DNA from 3 places in the Pseudomonas sp. BAY1663 genome. Region 1 is predicted to be linked to each of the others. Evidence: predicted binding sites of a transcription regulator. Region 1 holds the regulator's gene; each other region holds the start of a gene.

Region 1 (6,285 bases):
TTCACCGACGGCGACCTGCGCCGTGCGCTGGACAAGGGCGTCGACGTGCGCCAGACCCGCATCGACGAGGTGATGACCGTCCACGGCAAGACCGCCAATGCCGAGATGCTCGCCGCCGAAGCGCTGAAGATCATGGAAGACCACAAGATCAGCGCGCTGGTGGTCATCGACGAGCAGGAACTGCCGATCGGTGCGCTGAACATGCACGACCTGCTGCGCGCGGGGGTCATGTAATGCACGAACAGCTCCTGCAGCGCGCCCGCGACATCCGCCTGGCGATCTTCGACGTCGACGGCGTGCTCACCGACGGTCGGCTGTACTTCCTCACCGACGGCAGCGAGTTCAAGACCTTCAACACCCTCGACGGCCACGGCATCAAGATGCTGATCAACTCCGGCGTGCGCACCGCGATCATCAGCGGCCGCAAGACCCCGGTGGTCGAGCGCCGCGCGCAGAACCTCGGCATCCAGCACCTCTATCAGGGGCGCGAGGACAAACTGGTGGTGCTCGACGAGCTGCTGGCCGAACTGCGCTTGAACTACTCTGAGGTGGCTTACCTCGGTGATGACCTGCCGGACCTGCCGGTGATTCGCCGGGTCGGCCTGGGCATGGCCGTGGCCAGCGCCGACGCGTTCGTCCGCGAGCACGCCCATGGCGTGACCCAGGCGCGCGGCGGTGAGGGTGCAGCGCGCGAGTTCTGCGAATTGATCATGCGCGCCCAGGGCACCCTGGCTGCCGCTCAAACCGCTTATCTGTAGAGGCCTCGATGTTTCGCAAACTGCGCTTCGCTGCCGTTCTCGTCCTGATCGCCGCCCTGCTGGTGGCGATCGGCTACTGGAACATCCGCCCGGAAAGCTTCATGCAGCAGCCAGCCACCGTCAGCGGCGAGGAGCCGGAAATCGACTTCTACGCGATCAACTCGCGCACCGTGCAGTATCAGCCCGATGGCAAGCGCCACTATGAAATGACCGCGGACAAGGTCGAGCACCTGCGGGCCAGCGAAGTCAGCCTGCTCACCCGCCCCGACCTGCTGGCCTATCGCGGCACCGAACTGCCCTGGCATGCGCGCAGCGAGCGCGGCGAAGTGTCTGCCGACGGCAGCGAGGTGGAGCTGATCGACCAGGTGCGCATCGAACGCACCGACGCCAAGGGACGACCGACGATCCTCACCACCAGCCGGCTGACCGTGCTGCCGGAGAAGGATTATGCCGAGACAAGCCAAGCCGTTAGAATCGAGGCCGCCAATGGCGTGACCACGGCAACCGGCATGAAAGCGTATCTGGATGACGGCAGGATGCACCTGCTGTCCAACGTAAGAGGCCAGCATGAGCTGCGTTAAGACCTTCCCCCTCCTGCTCGGTTTGAGCGCATTCCTGCTTGGCGCCACTGCCTGGGCGCTTCCCGAAGACCGCGACCAGCCGATCCGCGTGCAAGCCGATTCCGCCGAACTGGACGACAAGCAGGGCGTCGCGGTGTACCGCGGCGACGTGGTGATCACCCAGGGCACCATGAAGATCACCGGCGACACGGTGACCATCACCCAGGACAGCAACGGCGATGTCGAGGTCTTCACCTCCATCGGCAAGCCCGCCTACTACGAGCAGAAGCCGGCGGTGGACAAGGAAATCGTCAAGGCCTACGGCCTGACCATCCAGTATTTCGCCGCCAACGAACGCATCGTCCTGATCGACCAGGCCAAGGTGGTCCAGGAAGGCAACACCTTCGAGGGCGAGAAGATCGTCTATGACACCCGCCGCCAGATCGTCAACGCCGGCCGCGCGACCAACACCGACGTGACCACGCCGCGCCCGCGGGTGGACATGGTCATCCAGCCGCGCAAGAAGGAAGCGGCAGCGGAGCAACCCCAGTAATGACCGTCCTCAAAGCCCAGCATCTGGCCAAGAGCTACAAGAGCCGCCAGGTCGTGCGCGACGTCAGCCTGTCCATCGAGAGCGGCCAGATCGTCGGCCTGCTCGGCCCGAACGGCGCCGGCAAGACCACCTGCTTCTACATGATCGTCGGCCTGGTCAACGCCGACCAGGGCCGCGTGCTGATCGACCAGCACGACGTCACCCATCTGCCGATGCACGGCCGCGCCCGCGCCGGCATCGGCTACCTGCCGCAGGAAGCCTCGATCTTCCGCAAGCTGTCGGTGGCCGACAACATCATGGCGATCCTCGAGACCCGCAAGGACCTGGACCGCAGCGGCCGCCAGCAGGCCCTGGAAGGCCTGCTGCAGGAATTCCACATCAACCATATCCGCGACAGCCTCGGCATGAGCCTGTCCGGCGGCGAGCGGCGGCGGGTGGAAATCGCCCGCGCCCTGGCCACCGCGCCCAAGTTCATCCTGCTGGACGAGCCCTTCGCCGGCGTCGACCCGATCTCGGTGGGCGACATCAAGCAGATCATCCACCATCTCAAGGCCAAGGGCATCGGCGTACTGATCACCGATCACAACGTGCGCGAGACCCTGGACATCTGCGAGACCGCCTATATCGTCAACGACGGCCAGCTCATCGCCGAAGGCGATGCGCAGACCATTCTCGACAACCAGCTGGTCAAGGAAGTCTATCTGGGCCACGAATTCCGCCTGTAGAGCGGTTTTTTTGCTCGGCTCGGCCAATCGGCCCTAGGCAAAGGCTTCGCCAGCAGGCATATAATTTGCTTTCTGTCGGCGCCCAGCGCGTCACATGTCGGAACAGGCGCGGTTGCGCCGGCATAAAAGGTTCGAAGTCCTCTGCCATGAAACCATCGCTAGTCCTCAAGATGGGCCAGCAGCTGACGATGACGCCGCAGCTGCAACAGGCCATACGCTTACTCCAGCTTTCGACGCTCGACCTGCAGCAGGAGATCCAGGAAGCGCTGGACTCCAATCCCATGCTCGAGCGTGAGGAAGACGGCGACGATTACGACGGCGGCGACCCGATGGCCGAGACCGCCGATACGCTCGGCGACGGCGCCTCGCAGACCAGCGCCAGCCAGGACAGCCAGTACCAGGAACCCACGCATAGCGCGGAAAACCTCGACGACACGGAATGGGGCGAGCGCATTCCCAACGAGCTGCCGGTGGACACGGCCTGGGAAGACATCTACCAGACCAGCGCCAGCAGCCTGCCCAGCAATGACGACGACGAGTGGGACTTCACCAGCCGCACCTCCAGCGGCGTGAGCCTGCAGAGCCATCTGCTGTGGCAGCTCAACCTGGCGCCCATGAGCGATACCGACCGTCTCATCGCCACCACCCTGATCGACTGCATCAACGACCAGGGCTACCTCGAGGAGTCGCTCGAGGAGATCGTCGACTCCTTCGATCCCGAACTGGAGATCGAGCTCGACGAAGTCGAAGTCGTGCTGCGCCGCATCCAGCAATTCGAACCAGCCGGCATCGGCGCCCGCGACCTGCGCGAGTGTCTGCTGCTGCAACTGCGCCAGCTGCCCGAGCGGACCCCGTGGCTGAGCGAGGCCCAGCAGCTGGTCGGCGACTACCTCGACATCCTCGGCAGCCGCGACTACAGCCTGCTGATGCGCCGGCTCAAGCTCAAGGAAGACGAGCTGCGCCAGGTCATCGAGCTGATCCAGAGCCTCAATCCGCGCCCGGGCTCGCAGATCGAGGCGAGCGAGCCGGAATACGTGGTGCCCGACGTCATCGTGCGCAAGCACAACGACCGCTGGCTGGTCGAGCTCAACCAGGAAGCCATGCCGCGCCTGCGCGTCAATGCCCAGTACGCCGGCTTCGTCAAACGCGCCGACTCCAGCGCCGACAACACCTTCATGCGCAACCAGCTGCAGGAAGCCCGCTGGTTCATCAAGAGCCTGCTCAGCCGCAACGAGACGCTGATGAAGGTCGCCACGCAGATCGTAGAGCACCAGCGCGCCTTCCTCGAGCACGGCGACGAGGCGATGAAGCCCTTGGTACTGCACGACATCGCCGAGGCGGTGGGCATGCACGAGTCGACCATTTCCCGCGTGACCACGCAGAAATACATGCACACGCCGCGCGGTATCTACGAACTCAAGTACTTCTTCTCCAGCCATGTCAGCACCGCCGAAGGCGGCGAATGCTCGTCCACCGCGATCCGCGCGATCATCAAGAAGCTGGTCGCCGCGGAAAACCAGAAAAAGCCGTTGAGCGACAGCAAGATCGCTGGTTTACTGGAGGCGCAGGGCATCCAAGTGGCCCGCCGCACGGTCGCCAAGTACCGGGAGTCCCTCGGCATCGCACCGTCCAGCGAGCGCAAACGATTGCTGTGACCGGCCATCGATCGAACCGTTCCAGGTCGGCCGGTCCGCCAGCCTGCTCTTCGCACAAGGCAAAGGAGATAGCAGTATGCAAGTCAACATCAGCGGTGTTCATCTGGAAGTAACCGGCGCCCTGCGTGACTACATCGAGGAGAAATTCGACCGGCTCGCCCGGCATTTCGACCGCATCATCAACATCCAGGTGGTCCTGCAGGTCGAGAAACTCAAGCAGAAAGCCGAAGCGACCCTGCACGTCGCGGGCCGCGAAGTGGTGGCCAATGCCGAGCACGAGGACATGTACGCCGCCGTCGACCAACTGGTCGACAAGCTCGATCGCCAGCTGATCAAGCACAAGGAAAAACAGCTCGACCATACTCAGGGCACCGTCACCCGCTGACCCCTCCTATGATCCGACTCGAAAACATCCTGACCCCCGGACGTTCCCTGGTGAACGTCCCGGGCGGTAGCAAGAAGCGTGTCCTGGAACAGATCGCCAAGGTGATCGCCCAGGACCTGACCGATCTCGATGCCCAGACCATCTTCGAAAGCCTGATCGCCCGCGAGAAGCTGGGCTCCACCGGCTTCGGCAACGGCATCGCCATCCCGCACTGCCGGATGGTCGGCTGCAATGCGCCGCTGAGCGCGATACTGCGGCTGGAAACCCCGGTGGATTTCGACGCCATCGACGGCGTTCCCGTGGACCTGCTGTTCGTCCTGCTGGTACCGGAGGCGGCCACCGACGAGCACCTCGAACTGCTGCGCCAGATCGCCAGCATGCTCGACCGCGAGGACGTACGCCAGCGCCTGCGCCAGGCGCCCACCAACCAGAGCCTCTACCAGGTAGTGGTCGATGTGCAGAACGGCGCTTAGCGGAATGACCAGATGCGGCTGATCATCGTCAGTGGGCGCTCGGGCTCGGGCAAAAGCACCGCGCTGGACGTGCTCGAGGACAACGGCTTCTACTGCATCGACAACCTGCCGGCCGGGCTGCTGCCCGAGCTCGCCGAACGCGCGCTGCTGCATACCGAGCTGCTGCATCCGCAGGTCGCCGTGTCGATCGATGCGCGCAACCTGCCCAGCCAGCTCAAGCGCTTCCCCGAGTTGCTCGAGGAAGTTCGCGCACGGCACATCCAGTGCGACGTCATCTACCTGGATGCGGACGACGAGACGCTGCTCAAGCGCTTTTCGGAAACCCGCCGGCGCCACCCGCTGACCAACGAAAGCCGCTCGCTGGCCGAAGCCATTCACGACGAGGAGCAGCTGCTGGCAGCGATCGTCGATCATGCCGATCTGAAGATCGATACCACGCACCTGAACCTCTATCAGCTGCGCGATACGCTCAAGCTGCGCCTGCTCAACAAGCCCGAGCCCGGCACCGCCTTTCTCGTCGAATCGTTCGGCTTCAAACGGGGCATGCCGGTCGATGCCGACCTGGTGTTCGACGTGCGCTGCCTGCCCAATCCCTACTGGAAGGCGGAACTGCGCGACTTCTCCGGCCTCGACCAACCCGTCATCGATTACCTCGCGGCACAGCCCGACGTCGACGAGATGTTCCAGGACATCCACGCCTACCTGAGCAAATGGCTGCCGCGCTTCGCCGCCAGCAACCGCGCCTACGTGACCGTTGCCATCGGCTGCACCGGCGGCCATCACCGTTCGGTCTATCTGGCCGAGCGCCTGGGCCAGGCACTCAAGGGGCCGCTGAAGAATCTGCAAGTCCGCCATCGGGACCTTGCCTAGGAATACCTGCCGCCATGCCCGCCCGCGAAATCACCATCATCAACAAACTCGGCCTGCATGCACGCGCAGCAGCCAAATTCGTCGGTGTCGCCAACCGCTATCCCTGCGACATCCGCATCGGCCGCTGCCCCGCCAGCCTGGTGGATGGCAAGAGCATCATGGCCGTCATGATGCTGGCCGCCAGCAAGGGCACCACCTTGCATCTGCATACCGAAGGCGAGCAGGAAGAAGATGCGCTCGAAGCCTTGATCGGCTTGATCGAAGACTATTTCGAGGAAGGCGAATAGCAGGCTGTTGAAAAACGTA
Region 2 (6,285 bases), on a different contig from region 1:
AAGGGTTCGAAGAGGTCTATCACCTCAAGGGCGGCATCCTCAAGTATCTGGAGGAGGTGCCCGAGGCGCAGAGTCGCTGGCGGGGCGACTGCTTCGTGTTCGACAATCGGGTCACCGTACGGCACGACCTGAGCACCGGCGATTTCGATCTGTGCCACGCCTGTCGCTCCCCGGTTTCCGTGGCGGATCGGCAATCCGAGCACTACGCTCCGGGTATCAGCTGTCCGCACTGCTGGAATACCCTGAGCGAGAAGACCCGGGCCAGTGCTCGCGAGCGACAGAAGCAGATCGAGCTGGCCCGCCAGCGCAACCAGCCGCATCCCATCGGACGCGACCCCCGGGAGCTGGAGCGCTGAGCAGGCCGCATGCGCCGAGTAGTGGAGTATCGAAGTGGCTCGACTGATTTACGTGATGGACCCCATGTGCTCCTGGTGCTGGGGGTTCGCACCGGTGCTGCAGGAGCTGGCCGAGCAGGCCGGGGCGCAGGGCGTGCAATTGGAATGGGTGGTCGGTGGGCTGCGCCGCGAGCGGGCGGCTATGGACCAGAGCGGGCGCGCGCGGACGCTCTCCTACTGGCAGGCGGTGCGTGCCGCTACCGGCCAGCCGTTCAATCTTGTCGCGGGGCTGCCGGAGGGCCTGGTCTATGACACCGAACCCGCCTGCCGGGCACTGGTGGCGGCACGCGGTATCGACCAGGCCCGCGTCTGGCCGCTGGCAACGCTGATCCAGCAGGCGTTCTATGGGCAAGGCCGCGACGTGACGCAGCCCTCGCTGCTGGTGGAGCTGGCCGAAGCGGCCGGTATACCGCGCGGCAGGTTCGCCGAGCATTACGACTCCCAGGAGGCGAGGGCGGCCACGGCGGCCGATTTCGCCTGGGTGGAAAATCTCGGGATCGCCGGCTTCCCGACCTGCTGGCCGAGGGCGGGGGACGGCTGGCATTGCTGACCAACGGTTACCAGCCATTATCGGTTCTGGCCCCGTTGCTGGGGCGCTGGCTGGAGCACAATACCCATGCCTGACCGGCTCAGTTGGGCGGAGATCCGCCGGCTCGCACTGCATCATCGCAAGGCGCTGCTCCTGGCTAACCTGATCGCGGTGCTGGCGACCCTGTGCAGTGTGCCGATTCCCCTGTTGCTGCCGTTGCTGGTGGACGAGGTGCTGCTGGGCGAAGGAGATGCCGCGCTGCAGGTCATGGATCGCTTCCTGCCCAGCGGCTGGGAGACCGCGGCTGGCTATATCGGCCTGATGCTCTGCATCACGCTGCTGCTGCGTCTCTCGGCGCTGGTGTTCAACGTACTGCAGGCGCGCCTGTTCGCCCGGCTGTCCAAGGACATCGTCTATCGCATTCGGATCCGTCTGATCGAGCGGCTCAAGCGCATCGCACTGGCGGAGTACGAGAGCCTGGGTGGCGGCACGGTGGCAACGCATCTGGTCACCGATCTGGAAACCATCGACAAGTTCATCGGGGAAACCCTCAGCCGCTTCCTGGTGGCGCTGCTGTCGATCATCGGCACGGCCGCCATCCTGGTCTGGATGCACTGGCAATTGGCGCTGCTGATCCTGCTGTTCAATCCGCTGGTTATCTACGCCACGGTGCAACTGGGCAAGCGCGTCAAGTACCTGAAGAAGCTGGAGAACGACAGCACCTCGCGCTTCACCCAGGCACTCACCGAGACCCTTGACGCGATCCAGGAGGTCCGCGCCGGCAATCGCCAGGGCTTCTTCCTTGGCCGTCTCGGGCTGCGCGCCCGCGAAGTGCGCGATTACGCGGTGGCCTCGCAGTGGAAGACCGACGCTTCCAATCGCGCCAGTGGTTTGCTGTTCCAGTTCGGCATCGATGTGTTCCGCGCGGCGGCAATGCTGACCGTGCTGTTTTCCGATCTCTCCATCGGCCAGATGCTCGCGGTATTCAGTTACCTCTGGTTCATGATCGGCCCGGTGGAGCAACTGCTCAGCCTGCAATATGCCTTCTACGCGGCCGGCGGTGCGCTGGGGCGGATCAACCAGTTGCTGGCCCGGGCCGACGAACCGCAGTATGCCGGTGGCCGCGATCCGTTTGCCGGCCAGTCGACTGTCGCCATCGACGTGCATGGCTTGCAGTTCGCCTACCAGGACGAGCCGGTTCTCGAAGGCCTGGACCTCAGCATCGCGCCCGGGGAGAAGGTTGCCGTCGTCGGCGCCAGCGGCGGTGGCAAGAGTACGCTGGTGCAGTTGTTGCTGGGGCTCTACCAGCCACAGGCCGGGCAGATTCGCTTCGGCGGCGTGCCGCTGGAGGAGATCGGCTTGAACACGGTGCGCGACAATGTCGCCGTCGTGCTGCAGCATCCGGCGCTGTTCAACGACACCGTGCGCGCCAACCTGACCATGGGGCGTGAGCGGGACGACGCGCTCTGCTGGCACGCCCTGGAAATCGCCCAGCTGGCGGAGACCATTCGCCAGTTGCCGAACGGACTGGACAGTGTGGTTGGGCGTTCTGGCGTGCGCTTGTCCGGTGGCCAGCGCCAGCGGCTGGCGGTCGCGCGCATGGTGCTTTCCGAGCCGAAGGTGGTGATCCTGGACGAAGCCACCTCGGCGTTGGATGCGGCTACCGAATACGCCCTGCACCAGGAATTGAACCGTTTCCTTAGAGGCCGCACGACACTGATCATCGCCCACCGTCTGTCGGCGGTGAAGCAGGCCGACCGGGTTCTGGTATTCGATGGTGGACGGATCGCGGAGGAAGGTGATCACCAGCAACTGATCGCCGAGGGCGGCCTGTACGCCCGGCTGTATGGGCACCTGCAGCACTGAGCGGAACGGAGTCATAAAAAGGCGATGCCGGGTTACTGGACTAGCCCGATGGGGTATGCGCCGATAGGCTGGCGCTGAGCGCAGCGAAGCCCAACTGGAATCGACACGAACGTGTTGGGCTTCGTCGCTTTGCTCCTCAACCCAACCTACGCGCCTCAGGCTATGCGCCCCGAGCCAACCTGCAACCTATGCAGTGGCAAGCGAGACATGGCCTAAAAAAACCGCCCCGTTGGAGCGGTTCAAAACCAAAGGTTTGCTTGGCCCGGCCGTCTCGCGACGGCCGGCACCCGGTCAGAAGGACTTGGAGACCGCGACGGTCAGGTTGGAGTCGCAGTAGTCGTCCTTGCCATAGGTGGCTTCGCAATCCGCCGAGGCGATGTCGGTGTCGGTATAGGTCAGCGTCACGTCCAGGCCGAAGAGGGTCTTGCCCACGCCGACGGCCCAGTCGTTGTAGTCCTCGCCACCGGCCTTTGCATCGGTGTAGCCGTAGCTGGCGAACAGGGTCGTTTCGTAGGGCAGCTCGTATTCGTAGCCGGCCCAGGTGTAGGACGGGTGCACGCCGGTCTCGACGCCGTACTTGTAGCCCAGGGTGAAGCCGTAGGCGGTGATGCTCGGGATGATTTCGTAGCTGTTCCACTCGCTGGCCTGCGGATAGGCGTACTTGGCCAGCTGCAGGTCGGCGGAGATGTCATCGGTGAAGCCATAGCCGTAGCCGACGTAGTAGTCGACTTCGATGTCGGCGCCGCTGGTGTTGCCCGGGAACGCCGCATCGTCGACGTTCGAGGCCCAGATCCCGGCATACAGACCGCTTTCGTGTGCGACGTCCAGGCTGCCTTGGATAGCGGTTTCGCCAGCGGTCTGCGATTGGCCGCGCCAGATGTAATCGCTGGCCAGAGTGGCGGTCATGCTGACGTCGAAATCGCCGAGTGGAGAGGGCACCGTCTCGCTGACGGCCAAGGCGCTGAAGCCCATTGCGGACGCTGCGGCAACTGCCACTGTGAGTTTTTTGAACATGCTTTGACTCCCTGTGTCGGTACGCGAGGGTGGGCCCTCGTCCTGGAAACCTGATTGCAGTAATCAGGGTGAGGCTCTCAAAGCAGGATGCTTGCCAATTCATAAAATTATCCATAAATCATATGGATACTGTTGTTTTTGGTGTGCTGCAGAAGCATCGCTGCGCTGCGCTGGGGCGCTTTGCCAGCATCCGAAAGAGACTGCACCGCTTCGATGCATCGGGTATGTCCAGGCCGTCAGTCTTAAGGCGCCAAAAAATCCTGTTTAATTACTCAACTATTAGTAATCTTTGCCGACTCACCTGGGGTGCCCTTCATTTGTGGAATGTTTTCGATGGAATCAGTGCTGAATTTCTTCACCAACATCCCGGTCGGCAAGAAGCTGATCTACGGCTTTGGCGTGGTACTGCTGCTGACCCTGGGCGTGGCCGGTACCGGCTTTATCGCCGTCGACGAAATCCTCGGGCGGGCGAGCCAGATCAATCAGTTTTCCACGCTCAACGCCTCCATTCTCGCGGCGCGGGGAAACGAGCGTGACTATGCGCTGACGCGTCAGCAGGCCTCGGCCGATGGGCTGCGCAAGTCACTGCAACAGCTCGACGACGAGCTGGTCGCGCTGGCCGCCAGTTCCGGCAACGTGGAGCACGCCTACCTGGCGCGGATTCGCCAGGCCGCGGACGAGTACGGGCGGCAATTCGATGAATACGGCGAGTTGATCCAGCGGGGTGTCGCGTTGCGCACGCAGATGCAGAACGCCGCTCAGGTCAGCCGCGAGGAGTTCGAATTCATCGAACTCGATATGTACGATGCGGTGCGCGTCCTGCGGCTGGAGGGGGATCGCCTGAAGGGCAGCGATCCGCTGACCATCGCCGAGGCCACCTCGGGGCTGACCAAGCAGATTCTCGACATGCGCACCCTGGAGAATGTCTATGTCGGCAACAGCTCCGATGCTGCGGTCAAGAGCTGGCAGGAGCTGCACGACAACGTGGCGGCTGTCGGTAGCAATCTGAAGGTCTGGCTGGGCGATGACCAGCAGGCTTCGATGGACAAGGCGCTGGCCGAACTCGAGAACTACCGTGCCGCCTTCGCTGAGTTCCGCCAGAATCGCGACAAGCGCCTCGCGCTGGAGCGCTCGATGGACCAGCAAGCGGAGGTGGTGATCGATGCCGCCGGCGAGGCGTTGGCCAGCGCGACTGCCGCCATGGAGCAGCAGCGCCGCAGCACCTATACGCTACTGGCCGTCATCGGTGCGTTGGCGATCTGCATCGGGCTGCTGGCAGCGGTGTCGATCTCGCGGATGATCGTCGGACCGCTGCGTGCGACCGTGCAGCAGGCCCAGCGCGTGGCCGGCGGGGACCTGACGTATTCCCAGGCGAGCACGCGGCGTGATGAGGTGGGCCAGTTGCAGAACGCCATGCACAGCATGACCGAAAGCCTGCGGGCCCTGATCGGGCGTATCGGTGGGGGCGTCAGCCAGATTGCGGCGGCGGCCGAGCAACTTTCCGCCGTTACCGCGCAGACCAGTGCCGGTGTGCAGACCCAGCGGCTGGAGACCGAGCAGGTCGCAACGGCCATGCACGAAATGGCGGCCACGGTGCAGGAGGTGGCGCGCAACGCCGAACAGGCCTCGACTGCCGCGCGCCAGGCCGATCAGCAGGCGCGCCAGGGCGATCGGGTGGTGCAGGATGCCGTCGGCCAGATCGGCAACCTGGCCGGCGAGGTCGACCAGTCGGCGCATGCCATCGAAGCGCTGCATGCCGAAAGCGGGCGCATCGGCAGTGTGCTGGAAGTGATCCGTGCGGTCGCCGAACAGACCAACCTGCTGGCCCTCAACGCGGCCATCGAGGCGGCCCGGGCCGGCGAGCAGGGCCGTGGTTTCGCCGTGGTGGCCGACGAGGTACGCGCGTTGGCGCGGCGCACCCACGATTCCACCGAAGAGATCGAAGGCCTGATCGGCAACCTGCAGCGGGTCGCGCAGCAGGCTGTCGAGCAGATGCAGAACAGCCGCGATCTCACCCAGCGCACGGTGGATCTGGCCAATGAGGCCGGCGTCGCCCTGGGGCGTATCACCGAGTCGGTTTCCACCATCGAGCAGATGAACCAGCAGATCGCCGCGGCGGCCGAGCAGCAGAGCGCGGTTGCGGAGAACATTTCCGAGAGCGTGACCCGCGTGCGCGACATCGGCGATCAGAGTGCCAGTGCCACCGAGCAGACGGCCGGGGCCAGTGCCGAGCTGGCGCGGCTCGGCGTCGAGCTGCAGGAGCTGGTCCGGCAATTTCGTACCTGAGCGAAAAAGGGCGAGCCTGCCCGGGCTCGCTCTGCCTCAGCGCTTGCCGTCCAGTTCCGCCGCCCAGGCTGCCAGCGGTAGCGGCGGATACTGTCGCCAGATGCGTGTCCAGATCTGCCGCAGGCGATCCAGGTCGCCGCGCTCGGCCGGCAGGCGTTCCGGCCGAGCGATCGGTTGCCAGCCGTTTTCCGTGCG
Region 3 (6,285 bases), on a different contig from region 1:
CTGACCCTCGACGAGCCCTGGTCGCGCCCTGGCGACTACGTGCTGCTGCGCGCCATGACCGAGCTGGTCTGCGCCAGCAGTTCCTGCCCGGACGACATCGACCCGGCCAACGGCTGGCAGCCCACCGACATCCATATCCGCGTGTATTCCGACAAGGAGCGCTTCAGTATCGCCATGGCCAACCGCAAGACGCCCGACGCCGACCCGGTGCTGACCCGCGAAAGCGGCTTCCACCCCGGCACCTCCGCCCTTACCCGCCACTTCGTCGACTACCGCGGCTGGTGGACGCCCACCCACTTCGACGGCTACGGCGCCATCGAGGAATACCACGGCTGCCGCGAACGGGTGGCGGTGATGGACCTCTCCGCCCTGCGCAAGTTCGAGGTCATCGGCCCCGACGCCGAGGCGCTGCTCAACTACTGCCTGACCCGCGACGTGCGCAAGCTGGCGGTCGGCCAGGTGGTCTACAGCGCGATGTGCTACGAGCACGGCGGCATGCTCGACGACGGCACGCTGCTGCGCCTGGGGCCGGACACCTTCCGCTGGATCTGCGGCGAGGACTACGCCGGCGTCTGGCTGCGCGAGCAGGCCGAGAAGCTGGGCATGAAGGTATGGATCAAGTCCGCCTCCGAGCAGATCCATAACATCGCCGTGCAAGGACCGCTGAGTCGTGAACTGCTGGCACGGATGATCTGGACGCCCGGCACCCAGCCGCCGCTCGACGAGCTGGGCTGGTTCCGCTTCCTGGTCGGCCGCCTGGACGACTACAACGGCTGTCCGCTGATGGTCTCGCGCACCGGCTACACCGGCGAGCTGGGCTACGAGATCTGGTGCCACCCGGACGACGCGATGCGGGTCTGGCGGCGCCTCTGGCAACTGGGCGAACCGCTCGGCCTGGTGCCGCTGGGCCTGCACGCGCTGGACACGCTGCGCATCGAGGCCGGGCTGATCTTCGCCGGCTACGAATTCAGCGACCAGACCGACCCATTCGAGGCCGGCATCGGCTTCTGCGTGCCGCTCAAGAGCAAGCAAGACGACTTCATCGGCCGCGAGGCCCTGCTGCGCCGCAAGGAGCATCCGCTGCAGCGGCTGGTCGGCCTTGAGCTGGACGGCAACGAGATCGCCCACCACGGCGACTGCGTGCACGCCGGCCGCGCCCAGGTCGGCGTGATCACCAGCGCCACCCGCTCGCCGCTGCTCGGCAGGAACATCGCCCTGTGCCGGCTCGACGTGGCGTACTGCGAGCCCGGCACGCGCCTGGAGATCGGCAAGCTCGACGGCCAGCAGAAACGCATCGGCGCCACCGTCGTCGCCGGCACCGTCGCCTACGACCCGGACAAGAGCCGGGTCAGGGCGTAGCGGCAAGCGGCAAACCACAAGCGGCAAGAAAAGCCTGGAACGCGTAGGTTGGGTCGGGGCGCGCAGCCTGAGGAGCGCAGCGACGAAGCCCAACACGTTCGTACCGGTCCCGTTGGGCTTCGCTGCGCTCAGCGCCAACCTACCCATGAGCGCCCGCCTGCATTCGATCTTGGAAAGGGAATTGCTTGGCAATCAGGCAGTGGCGGTCGATACGAAAGCGGCCGCCTCGTATCACCTACTCGAGGAGAACCGGCCGATGTGGTTCAGCAACGCTTCCCGGAACCTGGCCGATGAACTCGGCCAACTGTTCGATCGGCTACTCGCCGAACAGCCGCTGCAGCTGCATGCGCAGCCCAACCTGCAGCGCCAGCCGCACCTGCTTGCCGGCCTGGAACGCCTGCATCGGCACTGCGACGAATTGCGCCGTATCCGCCACGCCAGCGAAAGCGCCCCGCCGCCACCCTGCACATCGGCGGAATATGCCGAGCTGCAACGCCGCCTGGAGGCGTCCGAGGCACGCAATGGCGAGCTGCAGCGGGAACTGCTCGACACCCGGCATCAGTTGGCCGAACTGCAAGCCGAGCACGTCGCCTGGCAGGCGGAGCGACAGGTCTGGGAGCTGACCAAGCGCACCCTGACCGAAGGCTGCTGGGACATGAACGTGGTCGACGGCGACCCCGACCACCCGCAGAACCTGATCCGCTGGTCCGATCAGTTCCGCGCGCTGATCGGCTACCGCCGCGAGGAATTCCCCGACGGCTGGGACAGCTACTTCGCGGTGGCCAATCCGGACGACGTGAAGAACGTCATGCAGGTTTTCGGGGCGGCGATGGCCGATGCCGATGGCGACGGCTCCTATGCCGTGGAATACCGCATGCGCCACAAGACCCGCGGCGAAGTGTGGTTCCGCGAGCGCGGCCGCTGCCTGCGCGACGACCGGGGCGTGCTGCTGCACGTCACCGGCGCGGTGCGCGAGATCAGCGACGAGAAGGCCGCCGCCGAGATGCACGAGCGCGAGCAGGCCAGCATCCAGGCCACCTACGGGCAGATCGCCCAGGTCGCCGGGGTGATCAAGGGCATCGCCGAACAGACCAACCTGCTGGCGCTCAACGCCGCCATCGAGGCGGCCCGCGCCGGCGAACAGGGCCGCGGTTTCGCCGTGGTGGCCGACGAGGTGCGCAATCTCGCCCGGCGCACCCAGGAGTCGGTACAGCAGATCCAGGCCATGTTGCAACACAGGAGCGAGGCGGGCTGAGCGCCCGCCATTGCGGGCAGTGCGAACCAATTTCAGGCGCGGGGATGGGCCTTTGTACAGAAAAGGGGCAGAGCCTCATGGCAACGAGGCGCCGAAAGCCCTCTGCGGCGCGCCAAGGCGCTTCTGGCACAAGGCTTGCTTTTTCTTGAAGGGAACTTTTTATAACTATAGATAAAAATACAGTGACACCTTGTTCAGGCGCGACCGCCACTGATCTGCCGGTGACAACCAACTCCAACTACTGCATCGAGGATTCGGCGATGGAAGAGCAGACGACACCCACTCTGCAAGAGCTGCAGGCCCTGATAGAAATGACCAACACCTTGAATATGGAAATATTCTACTGGTGGTGTACGGCATTGATGATCCTGATCCACGCGGGCTTCCTATCCTACGAGATCGGCGCCTCCCGCCTGAAGAACGCCCTGGCCGCCGGCGTCAAGAACATCCTGGCCTTCGGCTTCGTCATCCCCAGCGTGTTCCTGCTCGGCTGGGCCGTGTACAACGCCTTTCCCGACGGCCTGGTGCCGCGCATGGACGCGCTCCTGGCGGCGATGCCCTGGAGCGAATCCATGGGCCCGAACCTGCAGGACAACGCCACCGGCATCTTCTGGGGCGCCTTCGCCCTGTTCGCCGCCACCACCGGCTCGATCCTCTCCGGGGCGATCATCGAGCGTACGCGGATGAGCGCCTTCATCATCATGACCATCATCCTCGGCGGCGTGCTGTGGCTGTTGGCCGCGGCCTGGGGCTGGCACCCGGAAGGCTGGCTCACGGTCAAGTTCGGCTACCATGACGTCGGCGCCGCCGGCGTGGTGCACATGATCGCCGGCTTCTTCGCCCTGGCCGTGGTGATCAACCTCGGCGCGCGTATCGGCCGCTTCAATGCCGATGGCTCGGTCAACCCGATCGTCGGCCACAGCATGCCGATGAGCGTGGTCGGCCTGATGCTGATCATCGTCGGCTTCTTCGGCTTCCTCGGCGGCTGCATCATCTACAACAGCGGTGCCCAGTGGATCAACATCTACGGCCAGCCGACCAACCTCTCCGCCTTCGCCTTCAACACCCTGATGGGCTTCGCCGGCGGTCTGATCGGCGCCTACCTGACCACCCGCGAGCCGTTCTGGATGATGTCCGGCGGCCTGGTCGGGATCATCTCCGTGGCCCCGGGCCTGGATCTCTATCACCCCGGCCTGGCCTACCTGATCGGCATGGGCGTCGCCGCGGCCGCGCCGCTGATCAACAACCTGCTGCTCAAATTCCGCCTCGACGACGCCGTCGGCGCCTTCGCCGTCCACGGCTTCAGCGGCTTCGCCGGCCTGCTCATCAGCGGCGTGTTCCTCTCGGGTTATCCGAACGTCAACGGCATGGCCGAGATCAGCTTCACTGGCCAGCTGGTCGGCGCCCTGACCATGGCCGCGCTGGGCTTCATCCCCGGCTACGCCATCTCCTACGGCCTGAAGAAGGTCGGCATGCTGCGCGTACCGGCCCACGCCGAGGAACGCGGGCTCGACCTCACCGAAGTACCGGCCCAAGCCTACCCGGAATGGGCGGCCATGTACGGCCACGCCGCCACCGATGACGGCCGTGAATTCACCACCACTACCCTCGTCGTCGAAAGCAAACCCGCCTGACGGCAATTCCCGGGCGTGGCGCTGACCACCACGCCCCCAGCACAGGAGCTTGACCATGAGCATCAGCACGTTCGAAGGCGCCGCCGCGGTTTTCACCTTCGCCGACAAGCCCGCCATCCTGATGGTGATCACCTTCTTCGTCGCCGCCGTGAGCCTGTTCGCCCTGGTGGCGACCATGATCCACGAGAAGCACAGCTACGCCGACCCGGAGCCGAAGAAACTGAAACACTGAAGCGCCGGCCCGTACCCGCGACCGGGTACGGGCCCGTCTCGCACACCGCTGCGGGAACCCGTCCAGCGCTTCCTTCCCTGGTCGAACGCGCAGGATACGGTTGCTCAGCGCCCCTTCTTCCATCCCGCCCACTACTGGGCAGCGCGCCCGGGACTACCGCAGTCACGCCGCACCGAAACGATCGCAACCGCCTGACACAGGAGACCGCCATGTGGTGGAGCACAGGCCGCGAAACCAGGGCGACCCGCCCACTCTGGCAACAGGCCCTGCTCGAGGGCGACATCGACACTGCCCTCGCCCTCGAAGCCGGGCAGATGCCCGCCACCTTGCGCGCCCGCCTGACGGCCCCGCCGCCAGCGCCCGTCATCGACGATTGCGCCGCCCTCGCCGCCCTGCTCGGCCGCCTGGAAGCCCTGCAACGATATAGCCGCCAGGCCATCGAGCAGGTCGAGAACGTCTTCGGCGAGATCAGCGCGCGCAGCGCCGAGCAGCTGCGCTACGTCGGCGACACGCGGGCTTTCTCGACGACAGCAGCGCCGGCGCCGAACAGCTGCGCAACGAAGTCGGCCTGGAGCTCAAGGCCACCCACGGCTTCTTCTCCGAGCAGTTCAGCGCCCTGGTCGACCTGATCGAGGAGCGCTCCACCGCCTCGCACAAGGTCATCGGCGACATCGACAACATCGGCCGCACCGTACAGCTGCTGTCGCTGAATGCCGCCATCGAGGCGGCCCATGCCGGCGAGGCCGGACGCGGCTTCGCGGTGGTCGCCAACGAGATCCGCAACCTCGCCCTGCGTACCCAGGAAAACGCCCACCAGGCCTACGAGCAGATCGACCTGGGCATCCTCGCCGAGCGCCTGAACGGTCTGCTCCATGCCTCCGAGGAACGCTTCGACCAGCTCAGCGCGCGGGTCGGCGAATCCCTGGCGACGCTGCACGACCTGCTCAAGCACATGAGCGGACACCTCGCCGAGATCGAGGGCAACAACCGGGTCATCGCCGCCGGCGTGCGCCTCGGCGAAGGCGCCGACCGCCACCTGCGCAGCCGCAGCGACTGGAGCCAGGGCCTGATCGGCGACCTGCAGGGCTTGTACCGCGAAGGCGAACCGGCGCAGCGCACCGAACACCTGCGCCGTCTGCTACAGGAGGAAAAGCTGCACCTGGATGCCGGCTACGACCGCCTCGCCGACATCCGCCGGCGCGGCGAGATCCGTATCGCCATCGAACCGCAGTTCAAGGGACTGTCCTTCCGCGAAGCACCCGGCCAGCCGCTGCAGGGCCTGGATGCGGAAATGGCCCAGGCGCTGGCCCGCTGGCTGGGCGTCAAGTGCCGCTTCATCGAATACCCCTGGGACTGCTGCCTGCAATTGCTGGAAGCCGGCAGCCATCGCCGCGAACAGGAGGCCGACCTGGTCTGGAGCGCCCTGCCGCCGATACCGGGCTATGACCAGGTGGCCTTCTCCGCGCCCTACGTGTTCCTGCCCTACGTGCTCGCCAAGCGCACCGGCGACGCGCGTATCCGCGGCCTCGACGACCTGCAGGGCAAGGTCCTCGGTTGCGTCAACGACCCCGCCGCCATCGCCGTGCTGGAAGGCCTCGGCCTGCGCTGGCCGGCCAACGAAGCCAAGCCCGGCGGACGGATCCGGCTGGCCAACCTGCTGGCCTACAACGACCAGGGCATGATCCACGACTGCCTGCTCGACGGCGTGGTGGACGCCTTCGCCATCGACCTGCCGATCTACCACTGGGCCTGCCATGGCGAGACCAGTCCGTGGCGCGGGCGCCTCGAAATACTGCCGGGCAAGC

Evidence for each region. The regulator sigma-54, encoded in region 1, starts transcription at its own class of promoters, with help from an activator protein. The targets are predictions, from matches to a motif close to ANTGGCATNNANNTTGCTNT.
Region 2: BAY1663_RS08155 (TorF family putative porin) is a predicted target of sigma-54. The motif match lies at 3,884-3,903, and genes of this name have one in related genera.
Region 3: BAY1663_RS21565 (ammonium transporter) is a predicted target of sigma-54. The motif match lies at 2,737-2,756, and genes of this name have one in related genera.

The regions. Positions count from the first base shown of each region.
Region 1 covers NZ_AZSV01000012.1:166-6,450, reverse strand. The annotation lists gene BAY1663_RS05655 (KpsF/GutQ family sugar-phosphate isomerase) at 1-234, shown strand, start outside; gene BAY1663_RS05650 (HAD family hydrolase) at 234-758, shown strand; gene lptC (LPS export ABC transporter periplasmic protein LptC) at 767-1,339, shown strand; gene lptA (lipopolysaccharide transport periplasmic protein LptA) at 1,326-1,871, shown strand; gene lptB (LPS export ABC transporter ATP-binding protein) at 1,871-2,596, shown strand; gene BAY1663_RS05630 (RNA polymerase factor sigma-54) at 2,743-4,251, shown strand; gene hpf (ribosome hibernation-promoting factor, HPF/YfiA family) at 4,328-4,636, shown strand; gene ptsN (PTS IIA-like nitrogen regulatory protein PtsN) at 4,645-5,109, shown strand; gene rapZ (RNase adapter RapZ) at 5,122-5,979, shown strand; gene BAY1663_RS05610 (HPr family phosphocarrier protein) at 5,994-6,266, shown strand.
Region 2 covers NZ_AZSV01000020.1:3,115-9,399, forward strand. The annotation lists gene BAY1663_RS08140 (rhodanese-related sulfurtransferase) at 1-356, shown strand, start outside; partial or broken gene BAY1663_RS08145 (DsbA family protein) at 421-1,019, shown strand; gene BAY1663_RS08150 (ABC transporter ATP-binding protein) at 1,012-2,790, shown strand; gene BAY1663_RS08155 (TorF family putative porin) at 3,082-3,804, opposite strand; partial or broken gene BAY1663_RS25865 (HAMP domain-containing protein) at 4,138-5,235, shown strand; gene BAY1663_RS25870 (methyl-accepting chemotaxis protein) at 5,377-6,090, shown strand; gene BAY1663_RS08165 (metal-dependent hydrolase) at 6,127-6,285, opposite strand, start outside.
Region 3 covers NZ_AZSV01000136.1:316-6,600, reverse strand. The annotation lists partial or broken gene BAY1663_RS21575 (DUF1989 domain-containing protein) at 1-1,359, shown strand, start outside; partial or broken gene BAY1663_RS26125 (PAS domain-containing protein) at 1,505-2,314, shown strand; partial or broken gene BAY1663_RS25600 (methyl-accepting chemotaxis protein) at 2,381-2,590, shown strand; gene BAY1663_RS21565 (ammonium transporter) at 2,836-4,248, shown strand; gene BAY1663_RS24565 (hypothetical protein) at 4,304-4,480, shown strand; gene BAY1663_RS21560 (hypothetical protein) at 4,690-5,109, shown strand; partial or broken gene BAY1663_RS26120 (methyl-accepting chemotaxis protein) at 5,031-5,378, shown strand; gene BAY1663_RS25590 (transporter substrate-binding domain-containing protein) at 5,433-6,285, shown strand, end outside.